2 regions of the Actinoalloteichus caeruleus genome follow, and region 2 is predicted to be linked to the other one. Evidence: predicted binding sites of a transcription regulator. Region 2 holds the regulator's gene; the other holds the start of a gene.
The links. Region 2 encodes LexA, which represses DNA repair genes until DNA is damaged. Its sites were predicted from a motif close to CGAACACGTGTTCG; they were not measured.

Region 1: the regulator LexA is predicted to act here: its motif matches at 1,957-1,970, upstream of ruvC (crossover junction endodeoxyribonuclease RuvC).

The regions. Positions count from the first base shown of each region.
Region 1 covers NZ_CP186005.1:1,723,418-1,726,822, forward strand. The annotation lists gene ACOJVX_RS07760 (YebC/PmpR family DNA-binding transcriptional regulator) at 1-71, shown strand, start outside; gene ACOJVX_RS07765 (DUF4262 domain-containing protein) at 239-733, shown strand; gene ACOJVX_RS07770 (Fpg/Nei family DNA glycosylase) at 914-1,822, shown strand; gene ruvC (crossover junction endodeoxyribonuclease RuvC) at 2,043-2,606, shown strand; gene ruvA (Holliday junction branch migration protein RuvA) at 2,611-3,213, shown strand; gene ruvB (Holliday junction branch migration DNA helicase RuvB) at 3,344-3,405, shown strand, end outside.
Region 2 covers NZ_CP186005.1:1,340,796-1,344,200, forward strand. The annotation lists gene ACOJVX_RS06020 (hypothetical protein) at 1-645, shown strand, start outside; gene lexA (transcriptional repressor LexA) at 1,057-1,770, opposite strand; gene nrdR (transcriptional regulator NrdR) at 2,520-2,996, shown strand; gene ACOJVX_RS06035 (vitamin B12-dependent ribonucleotide reductase) at 3,161-3,405, shown strand, end outside.

The DNA.
Region 1 (3,405 bases), 380 kb from region 2:
ACTGCGACGACGTGCAGAACGTCTTCGCGAACTTCGACGTCTCCGACGAGGTGATGGCCGAGGTCGGCTGACGACCGGGCCAGGGCGGGCCGGTCCCGGGTGTCCGGGACCGGGCCCGCTCCGGAGGTCGTGACGGCTCCCCGCGACGCGGAGGGCTTCCTCCCAGCCCCGGTGGGGCGTCCCGTAGGGTCGCGCTGACGGGAGAAGTAGCGCGACGTCCCGCCCGGAGGTGCGTTTCGTGGCCGATGACCAGGAGCTCCGACGGAGGCTGCGGACCGCCGCCGAGGAGGACGGCGTCGCGATCGTGCACGTCGCCGAGGAGCGGAACGCGCCGCCCTTCGCCCAGACCGTCGGCGTCTACCGCAGTTGCGGCATGCCGGAGGTCGTGGTGATCGGCCTGCCGCCCAAGGTCGCCCACGCGGTGCTCAGCACGTACTCGGAGCGGGCCCGCGCGGGGGAGGACTTCGTCCCGGGCCGGTGCTACGAACGGTTCCTCAAGGACCTGCCCGTCACCTTCGAACGGGTGCACCGGGGCTTCTACGCCGAGTACTTCGGGCACGCCTTCCTGCTCAACCGCAAGGGCACCTTCCCCGCCCTCCAGATGATCGTCGCCGCGCCGGACGGGTCCTGGCCGTGGCAACCGGACGCGCCGGGTGGGTTCGCCCAGTACCAGCCGGTGCTCACCGACAGCGGCCGCCCCGAGAGCTGGGTGCCGGGGGAGACCGGTCCCTGACGGGCCCCGCCGCACCCCGGACGGCTCCGGGCACCCCCGGGCCGGCCGTGCCCTCCGGGTGCGCCCGCGGGAACGCCGCCCCCTCACCTCCGCGCACGCGCGCCACCTGCCCGGGCGGCCACCGGCGGTGCCGGTCGGCCGGTGTCGACACCCGGCACGGCACGTGGCAGCCTTCTTGCGATGCCTGAGCTGCCCGATGTCGAGGGATTCCGTCGCGTCGTCGTGGAACACGCCCTGGGCCGGCCCGTCCGGGATGTCGTCGTGTTCGACGCCGCGATCCTGCACGGTGCCTCTCCCCAGGAGCTCGCCGCCGCCCTGCGCGGGCGTCGGTTCGCCCGGGCGGATCGGCACGGCAAGTGGCTGCTGCTGCGCTTCGAGGACCACGCCGCGCCGACCGGCGAGGACCGGCCCGCCGCGCCCGCCGACGGGAACCCGGCCGTTCCCGCCCCCGCCCCCGCCGACGGGGACGGCGTGGCAGGGGCCGGACGGGTGCCTGGCGGCCCCGTCCTCGCGCTGCACTTCGGGATGACGGGGTCGCTGCGCTGGCAGGCGCCTCCCGACCGCCGACGCGGTCACCGCCACGACCGGGTGCGGATCGTCCTCGACGAGGGTGAGCTGCGCTTCCGCGACCAGCGCAAGCTCCAGGGCATCTGGCTGGCCGAGGACGAGCGCGGCGTCGACGAGCTGCTCGCCGGCCAGGGGCCGGACGCCGCCACCCTCGACTTCCGCGACTTCGACGCCCGCCTGCCCCCGTCCCGACGTGCCGTCAAGGCCGCCCTGATCGACCAGGGCGTCCTGGCCGGTATCGGCAACCTGCTCGCCGACGAGATGTTGTGGCGCGCGGGCATCCACCCGGACCGCAGCCTGGCCCGCCTGACCCCCTCCCAGCGGCGGACGCTGCACCGCCAGCTGCGGCGGCTGCTCCCGCAGGCGGTCAAGGCCGGCCGGGTTCCCGACAAGAAGGGCTGGTTGACCGGGCTGCGGGACCAACCGGACGCCAGCTGCCCGGTCTGCGGCACCACCCTCGAGCACAGCCGCACCGCCGGACGATCCAGCCTGTGGTGCCCCCGCTGCCAACCACCGGGGTGAGCCGCGCCCGCTCCGGGCGCCGGGGAACCGGCCTCCGAGCCCCTCGCACGGCGGCGGCGGATCGGACCGCCGGTGGGAGGCGGGCGGGCGCGCCGCTCGCGGCGTGATCCACTCGAACCGGTAGCCTGATCGCTCGAACTGATGTTCGTCCGCCCCAGGCCGGGCGGTGGCCGGGTGGCCACCGGCACCGGAGGGCGGGCCGACCGGCGGGAGGCGAGGCGTGCGGGTGCTCGGCGTCGATCCCGGCCTGACCCGGTGCGGGATCGGTGTCGTCGACGGTGGCCACGGCCGGGCCGTGCGCTTCGTGGCCGTCGACGTGGTGCGCACGCCCGCCGACGCGGAACTCCCGGAGCGGCTGCTGGCCGTGTCCGACGCCGTCGAACGGTGGCTGGACGCGCACCGACCCGACACCGTCGCCGTCGAGCGGGTGTTCAGCCAGCACAACGTGCGCACGGTGATGGGCACCGCGCAGGCCAGCGGCGTCGTCGCCCTCGCCGCGGCCCGCCGTTCCCTCCCGGTCGTGTTCCACACCCCCAGCGAGGTCAAGGCCGCCGTGACCGGCTCCGGTCGGGCGGACAAGAAGCAGGTCGGGGCCATGGTCACCCGCATCCTGCGGCTCACCGAGGTGCCCAGGCCGGCCGACGCCGCCGACGCCCTGGCACTGGCGATCTGCCACCTGTGGCGGGGCCCGGTGTCCGCGCGGCTGGCCCAGGCCCAGGCCCAGGCGGCCCAGCTCGCCAAGGCCCACCGGGCCAGGCTGGCGGCGGCCAGGAGGAAGGAATGAGCCGGTGATCTCCTCGGTACGCGGAACGGTGCGCTCCGTCGGTCTCGACCACGCCGTCGTCGAGGTCTCCGGGATCGGGCTCGCCGTGCGCACCACCCCGACCACGCTGGCCGGGCTGCGACGTGGCGAACAGGTCGAGCTCGTGACCAGCCTCGTCATCCGGGAGGACTCCTGGACGCTGTACGGGTTCCCCACCGACGAGGTCAAGGAGCTCTTCGAACTGCTCCAGACCGTCTCCGGCGTCGGTCCCCGGCTCGCGCTGGCCATGCTGGCGGTGCTGGAACCGGACCAGCTGCGCACGGCGGTGTCCGAGGGCAACCTGACCACCCTCACCCAGGTGCCCGGCATCGGCCGCAAGGGGGCGGAGCGCCTCGTCGTGGAGCTGCGGGACAAGCTCGGCCCGGTGGCTCCCGCCGGCGGTGGGGACGGGGCGGCGGCGCCGGACGCCGGCCAGCGGCGCACCCACGTGGTCGAGGCCCTGGTCGGTCTCGGGTTCACGGCGAAGCAGGCGGAGCAGGCGGTGGAGAAGGTGCTGGCCACCGACGGTGGCGGGGACACCTCCGGGATCCTGCGGAAGTCCCTCGCGCTGCTGGGGCGCAAGCGGTGAGGCGTGGCCAGGTGGGACGACGTGAGGACGACGGGGCGGTGACGTGACGGACGACTGGGCGAATGACTGGGCGGACCTCGACGTCGGCTCCGGCGGAACGGGGGCCGGTCAGCGGGGCGGCGAGGACGCGCTGTCGACCAGCGCGGAACCCGGGGACCGGGATGTCGAGGCCACACTGCGGCCCCGGTCGCT
Region 2 (3,405 bases):
CTGCTGCTGGACCGCGACGGCGTACCCCACATCGTGACGAAGGAGATCTTCGGAACCGCCTACGTGTACCGACCGGCGGAGCCGCTGCGCACCCCGGGGCCGGTGCCCCTGGAGGAGGTGGGCTCGGTGCGGTTTCGGAGCACCACCACGCCAGGGGGGCCGATCCCGGAGATGGTGGGGTCGGTGGCGGTCACGGGCGGCTCGGTCAGCGCGGACGGCACCGTGGTCGCGCTGCGCACCTACACCGAGGCCTACCTGTTCAGCGCCCCCGACGGCGACGTGGTGGAGGCCCTGGCCGGAGAACCGGTCAACATCCCGATCCCGGACGAGCCGCAGGGGGAGGCCGTCGCCCTCGAGCCGGATGGCACCTTGCTCTCGACCTCGGAGGGTGAGAACCAGCCGATCCGGGCCTACCCGGGCGCCGTCGAGCTGCTCGCCGAGGCGGAACGTTCCCGGGGGTCCACGGCGAGCGGCGAGGTCCCGTCCGAGGAGGAGGACCGCGGCGAAGCCGGGCGGGACCACGGGGAGGACGCCGCCCTCAGTGCTGACGACGAGGGGATGCCGGGTTGGCAGGCCCTGGGGATCGCCGGCCTGCTCGCGGCGCTCCTGACCTGGGTCGTGAGCCGTTCGCGGCGGGCCACCTAGACCCCGGGGCGGCCGGGCGGGAGGCCGAGGGGCGCTGGAGCGGGACGGACAGGGCGCCCCAGCCGACCCGTCCGTTCCCAGTGCCGCGCGTCCGGGGGTCTCACCTCCTGCGGGATGCCCACACCCTGGCCGGGGAGTGGTGACCCGGCCGCGGCGCCGTCGCCATGCCGAACTCCGGCCGAGGGCGGACGAGGGCCGTGGGGACCGGCGCGGGTGGGTGGTCCGCACTCCCGGCGCAGCCAGCGCCAGCTCCCGCCACTGCCGCTCCTCGCTCGGCACGGCCCGTCGTGGTGGCGGCCCCCCGCGCGGCGGTCCCAGCTCCGCGACCGGGGCGGGAGCCGAAGGGCACCCCCACGTCCTTCCGAGGCGACGTGCGGCCCCGCCTCCCTCCCCAGCGCGGCGGCGGGGTGGTCAGAGCCGGCGGAGGACCGCCACCACCTTGCCGAGGATGGTCGCGTCATCACCGAGGATCGGTTCGAAGGCGGGGTTGTGCGGCATCAACCAGACGTGGTCCTCGCGCCGGCGGAAGGTCTTGACCGTCGCCTCGCCCTCCAGCATCGCGGCGACGACGTCGCCGTTCTCGGCGTCGGGCTGCTGCCGGACCACCACCCAGTCGCCGTCGGTGATCGCCGCCTCCACCATCGAGTCACCCGTGACTCGGAGCAGGAACAGGGAACCCTCACCGACGATCTCCCTGGGGAGGGGGAAGACGTCCTCCACCGCCTCCTCCGCGAGAATGGGACCTCCCGCCGCGATGCGGCCCAGCAGGGGTACGTAGGCGGGCGCCGAGGTAGTGGGCTCCTCCGTGGCTGGCACGACCACGTCGACCGGGAGCACGCCGACCGCGCGCGGCCGGTTGGGATCCCGGCGCAGGTACCCCTTCCGCTCCAGTGTGCGCAGCTGGTGCGCCACCGAGGAGGTGGAGGTCAGACCGACCGCCTCTCCGATCTCCCGGATGCTGGGTGGGTAGCCGTGCTCGTCCAACCACTGCCTGATGACGTCGAGCACCCGTTGTTGGCGGCTGGTCAGCGCGCCGTTCGGAGGGGACGCGGCGCCCGTCGAGGGCACCTCGGACACGGCCGCCGCGCGGTCGGGGCCCAGATCCGGCTCGGTCCTGCGTGCCATCTCCTGTCCTCCTGGGCTGTCGCCCTCGTCGCACCGACGTCGTGACGACGTTCGGCTCCGGTCACCGTCGTGATTCCCGCGCAACCAGATGATCCGTGATCATCGTGCCGTCCACGCGTGGATCACCCGGGACTGCCGCGGAGGGAGTGGCGGTATCGACATCGCGCCGACCGTCGTCCGCCCCACTCCGCCGGGACTGTCGAGATGTCCACGGTAACGCGAACATACGTGAAGATCAAACACCTGTTCGAATGGGCGAGTCCCCCCGTCGCCCCGGTTCCCCGAGTGCCGGAAAGGACGAAGGAAATCGAACGTCTGTTCGGTTCGGAACGCGTCGCAATTCCTTGTTCGACGTCCACCGCACGCCTCGTCCGCCCATTCCGATCGCCCCGTGGGCGGCTGCGCTCGGCGCGCGCTCGGGCCGGGTGTCGGGTGGGGTGCCCGCTCGGGGAGGGGGTGGTTCGGGCGGGGGCGGGTGGCACGTCACCTGGGGTGCGCGCGCCGTGACGGAGCGGCGTACGGCCAGGTCGGGCCCACCCGTCAGGGCGAAGTCGGGGTTCACCCGTGTCGTTGCTTGCACCCGCTTCGGCCGCGTGTCTAGGTTTGGACCCCAACATCTAGTGTCGGAGTGCCGGGAACGCTCTACAGATTGGGGTTCGGGTGAGCTTGGTGAACGATGCCCGAGTATCCTGGTCACCGGGCGCGGCGATGCCGGTCCCACCAGTGCGTACCGAGTTAAGGGGTGGATCGTGCGGTGTCCGTTCTGTCGACACTCTGACTCCCGCGTCGTCGACTCGCGGGAGGTCGACGAGGGACAGGCCATCCGGCGTCGGAGGTCGTGCACGGGCTGTGGTCGCCGGTTCACCACGGTTGAGGAAGCAGTGCTCGCCGTCGTGAAACGCTCCGGAGTGACGGAGCCGTTCAGCCGGAACAAGGTCGTCCGAGGCGTCCAGCGCGCCTGCCAGGGACGGCCGGTGGACGAGGACGCGCTGCAACAGCTCGCGCACCGCGTCGAGGAGGTCGTCCGGTCCACGGGCTCCGCCGAGATCGCCAGCCACGAGGTCGGTCTGGCCATCCTGGGACCACTCCGGGACCTCGACGAGGTCGCGTACCTGCGCTTCGCCAGCGTCTACCGGGCGTTCTCCTCCGTGGAGGACTTCGAAAAGGAAATCGCCGAGTTGCGGACCGTCCAGGCGGACGGGGAGGAGCCAGCCGAGGCCCCCTGAGGGCGTCAGCGGATCCGACTTCGGGGCCACGACGGCCCACACCCACACCCGGCAACGTGACGGGGCTGACGGCTGCCCGGAGGGCAGCCCCACCGCGGGTTGACCACGACCGGAACCGCCCGAGTGGCGGACGAACCACACCAGCAGGACGAGGAGAGAGCGGCATGACTGAAACCGTCGGGAGCGCCACCGGACGAGCCAGGGGCAAGGCGAAGTCCACCACCGGCGGATCCCGGTCGGCGGGAGCGAAGCTCCGGGTGGGCCGAGTGCACACCACGGAGGGCGTCCACCCCTACGAGGCCGTGAACTGGCAGCACCGCGACGTGGTCATGACCAACTGGCGGGACGGGTCGGTCAACTTCGAGCAGCGGGGCGTCGAGTTCCCCGACTTCTGGTCGGTCAACGCCGT